One region of the Bacillus sp. m3-13 genome, then DNA from elsewhere that is predicted to be linked to it. Evidence: riboswitches for the same ligand, from Rfam matches in the RefSeq annotation. Region 1 holds a riboswitch; the other holds the start of a gene.
The links. A riboswitch is a leader RNA that binds a small molecule or an ion and turns the genes downstream of it on or off. The one in region 1 is predicted to bind cobalamin.
Positions count from the first base shown of each region.

Region 2: linked by a shared signal. The riboswitch ahead of M313_RS0119700 (cob(I)yrinic acid a,c-diamide adenosyltransferase) and the one ahead of M313_RS0118250 (ribonucleoside-diphosphate reductase subunit alpha) in region 1 are both predicted to bind cobalamin.

Region 1 is NZ_ACPC01000045.1:47,568-51,541, reverse strand. Features, by position in the region: gene M313_RS0118250 (ribonucleoside-diphosphate reductase subunit alpha) at 1-1,946, opposite strand, end outside; cobalamin riboswitch at 2,147-2,341, opposite strand; gene M313_RS0118245 (STAS domain-containing protein) at 2,508-3,335, opposite strand; gene M313_RS0118240 (aldo/keto reductase) at 3,515-3,974, shown strand, end outside.
Region 2 is NZ_ACPC01000048.1:173-4,146, reverse strand. Features, by position in the region: gene M313_RS0119710 (cobyric acid synthase) at 1-420, opposite strand, end outside; gene M313_RS0119705 (cobyrinic acid a,c-diamide synthase CobB) at 413-1,795, opposite strand; gene M313_RS0119700 (cob(I)yrinic acid a,c-diamide adenosyltransferase) at 1,814-2,362, opposite strand; cobalamin riboswitch at 2,539-2,726, opposite strand; gene M313_RS0119695 (SurA N-terminal domain-containing protein) at 3,008-3,550, opposite strand; gene M313_RS25980 (hypothetical protein) at 3,697-3,849, opposite strand; partial or broken gene M313_RS0119685 (hypothetical protein) at 3,938-3,974, opposite strand, start outside.

The DNA.
Region 1 (3,974 bases):
ATGCTAGCAGTGCTTCCAGCAATAATGGATGTAGTAGCATTCGGAGCAACTGCCATTAGATACCCATTTCGGACGCCGTAATTCGCTACTTGTTTTTGAAGCGTAATCCAATCCAGTTTGGAGGATGCCCCATAATTCCGTTTGTAAAAATAGTCACCAGTTTGCCAATCTGACCCTTCGAAAGCTGGGTATGAGCCTTTCTCTTTAGCAAGAAGGCAGCTAGCTTGAATCGTGTGAAACGCAATTTTTTCATAAAGTTCGTCTGCATAAAGTACCGCTTCATTTGACTCCCATTTAATTCCTTCTATGGCAAGCAGATGATGCCAACCAAATGTCCCCAACCCAATGGCACGATATTTCTCATTAGTCATCTTTGCCTGCAGTACCGGTATTTCATTTAATTCAATCACATTATCTAGCATCCGAACCTGAATGGGAATAAGGCGTTCCAGTTGACCGGCTATTATAGTGCGAGCAAGGTTAATGGAGGACAAGTTACACACTACAAAATCTCCGGGTGTTTTCACAGTTATGATAGTACCATCTTCTACGTATTGCTTTTTCGTTATCGTGGCACTTTGATTTTGGGTAATTTCTGTGCACAAATTTGTGCAATAAATCATTCCTTTATGAGCGTTAGGATTCATTCTGTTCACTTCATCACGATAAAACATGAACGGACTGCCGGTTTCTAGTTGACCTTTCATGATTGCTTTCATAATCTCTATTGCTGGTACTTTTTCTTTCGGGAGCTCAGGATGATTGATGCATTCTTCATATTTTTGGCGGAAGCTGCCAGCACCGACACTCTCATCATAAAAATCTTCAAGGGAATAGCCCATTAGTTTTCTAACTTCATGAGGATCAAATAAATACCAGTCTCCTCTGTTTTCCACCTGTTCCATGAACATATCCGGAATGCACACTCCATTGAAAAGGTCATGTGTACGCATGCGTTCATCACCATTGTTGAGCTTGCTGTCAAGAAAAGAAAAAATGTCTTTATGCCAAACATCTAAATAGACAGAAATGGCTCCTTTCCGTTGTCCTAGCTGGTCGACACTTACGGCCGTATTGTTTAGTTGTTTCATCCACGGTATCACTCCGCTCGATACGCTTTTGAATCCACGTATATCACTGCCGCGACTGCGTATTTTGCCGAGATAGACGCCAAGGCCGCCTCCTGATTTGGAGAGGTTTGCAATGTCGGTGTTGCTGTCATATATTCCTTGCAAGCTGTCATCAACTGTATCAATGAAGCAGCTTGAGAGCTGTCCATATGTTTTTCCGGCATTGGCAAATGTCGGTGTGGCAACCGTCATATACAAATTACTTAGTGCCCAATAAGCTTCTTTCACGTAATGAATCCGATTATTTTCTTCCTTTTGCATGAGGGTCATGGCAATGATCATGAATCGTTCTTGAGGCAACTCTAGTAAACGCTTATGATGATCACGTGTTAAATAGCGGTCAGATAACGTTTTGAGGCCAATATAGGTAAATAGATAATCTTTTTGAGGATCAATGATTGCCTCTAATTCATTTACTTCTTTATGTGTGTATGCTTTTAGGATTTGAGGTTGATAGATTCCTTGATCTGTTAAGCCTTTGATTAATGAATAAAAGTCCGTATAGGGTTTGGAGATGTTTCTGTTTCTGCAAACTTCCTGTTGCAGCTTTTGTGATAATAATCTTGATGCAACATAGGTCCAGTCTGGTTCTAGTTCGTCCACATGATTGAGGGCTTCTAGTATTAGTTGGTTTGTTAGTTCATCTTGGTTGTTGTGGTGCAGCAGTTTATCGATAATCTTGGTAGCTTTTTGTAAAAAACTTTTTGTTTCAAATGTTGGAAACTCGGACAAAACAGTCTCTAAATGGCTCTGGTATTCTTGAAAGGTAGTTAGACTCTTTTTCTTTTTATGTACAGTTTCGGTATGAACGGTCATTTTTTCACTCTCCACTTCATCAAAAATAAAAAAATCCACTCAATAGTTGAGTGGATCAAACGATCATAGAAAAAGGGAGAAAATGAAGGGGAGGATTCTTAGATAATATACTGAGGTGCGTCAGAAATAATCAAAAGAACCTTGTCCTGCTTTTACCGTGTTCTATGTATCGTTTCATCTTCTCAACTCCCGAAGAAAGAGAAACTAAATCGGTAAAGGCAGGTCTCCTGACTCGTGCTTCTTCCTTTTTTGACCCTTCCCATACAAGAGCCGTTAAGCCTTCATGTACAGTGGTTTCTCAAAATCGTCAGCACTTACAGTTGCGGGTACAGTTCCGGATTTTCACCGGATTCCCTATTAAGTCTAAAAAAGACACCTTTATCGTAAAAAGTTATAATTACTATATGTAGTTATATGTTTGTTTTGTACTATCTATATATAGTGTTTGTGTGGATGATAGTACTATCATAATGGAAACACAAGCAAATGGCAAGACATTTTATGGAGGCTTCGACGTGAAGGTGAAAAATCCTGCCGGGGTCTGACCCCGGCAAGATTTTTTTATTGTTCTTGTAATATTTGCTCAATAGAGCCGCTGATTTGAATGTCTTTCAAGATGAGTCCGGAGTTGATGAATTGTAAGCTTAGTTCCGGGCGGAGGCCTGTTATGATTGGTGTGATGCCGATTAGCTTGAGTGACCGGATGAGTAGGTCCATGGTGTGCAGAACTGTTTCGTCTAAACGGTAAACACCAGAAAAATCAATGATTAAGTGGGAAATGGAAAGGTTCTTACTTTTCTCCAACGTTTCTTCTATCAGTATTCCTGCGCGAATCTCATCAATTTCTCCGACAAGAGGCAGCACTCCCATTCCTTTTTGTAAAGGAACAATTGGGATAGACAGTCGAATATAAGAAGCTTTTGTTTCTATCATTTTCTGTTCAGTAGCGATGGAAAAGGCGTGACTGAATCCATACACAATAATATTGAAGATTTCATCTATCAGAATGAAAATATCTGTAATCTGATTCATGTGAAGTCCATCTTCCACACCTTCACGTTGAATAAACTCCCACAAGCATTTTTTATATAACGTCATATTAGAGAGTGTCTCTTCAAGTGACCCGCCGGCCTTTACAGACATGAATCCGACAGATTCCCCCCATTCTTTTGCGCGGTCTAAGACATTGTTTTCAGGATCGCGGACATAGTCACCCAAGAATACCACTAACGTTTTAAAGATTTCCTTGATCTGAACCTCTACTTCTTCTTCTCGATATTGCGGTACATTAGGATAAGCATTCTGTATTTCCAAAAGCATGCTAGCAGCTACTTCATTCTGTGAATCTATTAACTTCTGTCCTATTAGGGAGTGTGGCGTCTTCGTCATGTTAGAGTCCTTTCTTTTAGCCAGTTGTATTTTAATTGATATATTAATTTCTATTTTAATTTAAAGTCTAAAACATGTATATCATTTACTAGATAAGAATAGGAAATAAGCAGTATTTTTGGCTAATTATATTTAAAAGAGGTATAATTTCTTATTATTGAACAGATAGGAGTGTTAGTATGGAAAGAACTCAGTTAGCAGAAGATGTTTCCCTCTCTAGAATTGTACATGGAATGTGGCGTTTGAGTGATTGGGGTTACAGCCAGGAAGAGGTTGTGGAATTTATAGAAAAGTGTTTGGATCTTGGCGTTACAAGCTTTGATCATGCAGACATTTATGGTAATTACACAGTAGAAGAGCAATTTGGACAAGCATTAGAACTAAAGCCATCACTAAGGGACAAGATAGAAATAGTTACGAAATGTGGAATCAAGCTGATTTCTTCTAATAGACCAGAACATAAAATTAAATATTATGATACAAGCAAAGAACATATCATTCGATCCGTAGAAAAATCATTAAAGAACTTTCGAACGGATTATATCGACATTCTATTGATACATAGACCAGATCCAATGATGGATCCAAGTGAAGTGGCAGAAGCATTCACACAGTTAAAAGAACAAGGAAAAGTAAAGC
Region 2 (3,974 bases), on a different contig from region 1:
AGGACTCCCTGCACCTTCTATCACAAGAATCTCGTATTCCCTTTGAAGGCGAAGATAGCTCTCTGTTATGAGTTGCAAACCTTTTCCGTAAAATTCTTGCCGATATTCACCTGCCTTCATATTTTGAAATAGTTTGCCATGCACCACAATTTGCGATTGATAGTCGCCGGTAGGCTTAATCAAAATAGGATTCATGTCAGTGGTCGCCACCACACCAGCTGCTTCCGCCTGAACGCCCTGTGCCCTGCCTATTTCCTTTCCATCCATCGTAATATAGGAATTTAGCGCCATGTTCTGCGATTTGAACGGTGCGGTTTTATAACCTTCTCTTGAAAATATCCGGCACAATGCAGTTACGACAGCGCTTTTTCCCGCATCGGAATGCGTTCCTTGGATCATCAGTGGCGTCCCTTTAAACATGCAGTTTTACCTCCAGACATCTTTGAATCCAGTTTTCCACGACCCTTGGATTGGAGCCAAAATGAATATGCGTATAACCAGCGATTAAGTTTTTAGTAACATAGCCGTCTGTCCCTATTCCTCTCATTCCTTTTGTTTCGAAGGCAGCGGGTAGCTCTGATTCCTGATGAAAGGTGGAATAGTGAAACTCATGCCCCCTTGCCACCTCTCCCTCCTTCAAGAGAAAATTTCCGTTTAGCCCTTTGATCTCCCTGTAACCAAGGGCAGCGAGCCTGGTTTGCATATGCACAATACCAGGAATGATCCCTACCATTGGATAAGTCTCTCTTCCTGCAGTCACAATTTCCTTGCATAAATACATATAGCCTCCACATTCCGCAAAGGTTGGAATTTCCCTTTTCACAACTGCCTGATAGATGCTATTCATGCTTTTGGTATTAGTTGAAAGTCTTGGTGCAAATTCCTCCGGGAAGCCTCCGCCAAGATAGACACCATCCACATCACTCGGGACCACTTCATTTTCCAAGGGAGAGAAATAGACTAACTCCGCCCCTCTGTTTTGCAAAAGCTCCAAGTTCTCTTCGTAATAAAAATGGAAAGCAGCATCATAGGCCACAGCTATTCGAACTTTTTTATTTGGATTTGAAGAAAAAATGGATAGTTTGTTTATGATTGGAAGCTCTGAAGCTACTTCCGCCAGCTCATATAAGTGATCTAAACCCACCGTGTTTGCCACACGCTCACCCAAAGCATGAAAAAAACCTTCAAGTTCTCCTCGTTCAATAGATGGAACAAGGCCTAAATGTCTCTCAGGCATCTCAATTTCTGATTCTCTTGTTAGATATCCGAGTACGGGAATCTGACACTCAGATTCAACTGCAGCCTTTACTAAGTGAAAGTGTCCTTCGGTTCCTACTTTATTCGCGATTACACCAACAATGTTCACTTGGTCAGATAGTATCTGATACCCTTTGACCATTGCAGCCGCACTCCTAGCCATTCCGGAGCAATCCACCACAAGCACGACAGGACTTCCGGTGAGGATGCTAATTTCTGCACTGCTTCCCTCATTTGAAAGGGGATCCTTCCCATCATAAAAGCCCATCACCCCTTCTATGATGGAAATATCAGCACCCTCACTTCCCCGCACCAATACTTCTTTCACACAATCAGATGAAAGCATCCAACTGTCCAGATTCCTCGATTTCCTGCCTGTCACCGCCGTGTGGTAAGAGGTATCGATATAATCCGGACCACATTTAAATCCTTGTACATGAAGACCTTTTTCCCTCATAGCAGCCATCAAGCCGATGGTGATGGTTGTTTTACCTACCCCACTCCCTGTTCCTGCTATGAGAATTCTTCTTCTACCCATTTCCTTCCCACCTTCCTCTTAAAATTCCACCCCTTTTACTGCCGGGATCCCCTTATCGTAATAATGCTTTTCCGCGTGGACGACTGAGACCAAATCTGCTGCAACTTGAACTTGTTCGGATGCATTTCTTCCAGTTATAACAAGATGAACGTGATCAGGCTTGTTCTTGATAAGTTCCAAGACCTCTGTTAATGGTAGAACATCATCCACCGGAAAACCTTGAATCGATAAAGCGTTATTCAGTTCATCCAACACTACTATGTCATAATCCCCACTCATGACAGCTTCTTTCGCTTTTGGCCAACCGATGCGAAGTGCTTCACGATGCTCTTCAGGAGTCTTTGTCCACGTGAAGCCAATCCCCAGTTGCTCCATCTCGACTCCTAATTTACTCAGGGAAATCTGTTCACCGTATGTACGATTAGGTGATTTGATAAACTGATAGATCTTCACCTTCATCCCCCTGCCTACCGCGCGAACCGCCAGACCAATCGCTGAAGTTGTTTTGCCTTTTCCATCTCCGGTGTACACCAGTGTCAATCCTTTTTGTTTTGCTTTCCCACTCATAGAACATGCCTCCTGTTTTTTTTTCCAATAAAAAAACGCCTTTCTGCTAATAGCAAAAAGACGTTTAAAGGGCCATCCAATTCAGCCACTTAAAAGCTCTTACAAAGAATCGCTTATAAATGTGAAAACTGAATAAAAATAAATGAATGTCACTTTAAGCATTCTTTCCTCGCAGAATCCTTAAAAACAAATAGGCAGGTCTCCTGACTTGCGTTTCAAGCACATTGCCGACCCTTCCCATGCTTTTGCACAGTGGATATCTTCGGCAATATTCAACGCTTACAGTGGCGGGGTCCGTGCTGGATTTTCACCAGCTTCCCTTTTAACCTTTCTTCACAAAGGCACCTAAATGTTGTATCGTATCAAATAAAATATGAAATTGTAATTTATTGTTTTAATAAAAAGAGCTTAAATTAACAACGAATTTATTGTAGCCTATTTTCTTTCAAATGTCTTTAATAAATTTTTGGGCTTTTTGAAAAAGTATAATAACTCCATAAAATAAGACCAACTGCGACCTGGTGCATAAACAATTATGCAGTGTCCTCTACATTTGATAAAACTTATTACATCTGGCTCAGCTTATGTTTTTAGGGGAAAGTATTTTTCACCAATTGCCCCTAGATTGTTGAAGAAACAATTCCATCAGTTACTAATTAGTATTTTAATCTCATCTTTATTTTCTTCAACTAAATCATTGAGGTGCTTATTTGCTTGTTCATCATACTTTTCATAATCATCACTTGGTTCACCTAATACTTTTTGTATATAGGCATTAACATAAGCAACCGTTTCAGTTGTTATCTCCATGTACTTTTTGTAATACGCTTCTGGTGCTAGTCCAAGTTTTGCAGCTTGTGGTTCAACAAACTTACGAATTGAATTTGCAGCCTCTGTATCTATATCTTCAGGTGGATAATCCTCCAATGCCTTTATCGTTTCATTTATTTCTTTTGACACATCGATATTCATTTTCTTCGCTTCTTCTATTACTAATTTTGCTTTTATTGTCCCGTCCAACATATTAAATATTTCTTCATCAGGATACAAAAACCGTAATTCACCAATTGTTATATCTTCTCCTTTAACTATCGCAGCAACGTCTTCATCATTATATTTGGGTGAATTCGAGCACCCTGATAAGAAAATTAAATATATAACTATAATAGAACAAAAGATTTTATACATAATTTTTACACCTCTCTTCAAAACCACAACTTAGTAATATTAGTTACGAATAATCTTAAACAAAGTTTCGTTCCTCCTTTATCCTGCCCAATTCCTATGTAAGGAGCAACCCATTGTGCTGCAATCGCTCTTATATAGCTTAGCAATCAGGTATTTAAAACTTTTCTTTTTTTAAACGATAATACAAGTGCCATAACAAATAAAATTACAGAAATGAGAATTGTTGTTCCCGAACCAATAGGTGTTAAAACCCCTAAAATCAATATTATTATTCCAAATATAATCATGCTGGCAACCAATATAACTCCTCCTTCTTCAAATTTACTTTATATCATCGTGCAGTTACTCTTGCTATTGAACAATCGCCATAGATTGTTGAACAATCATTTATTTCTCTTCTCCGAGTAAAGAATACACGTTACCA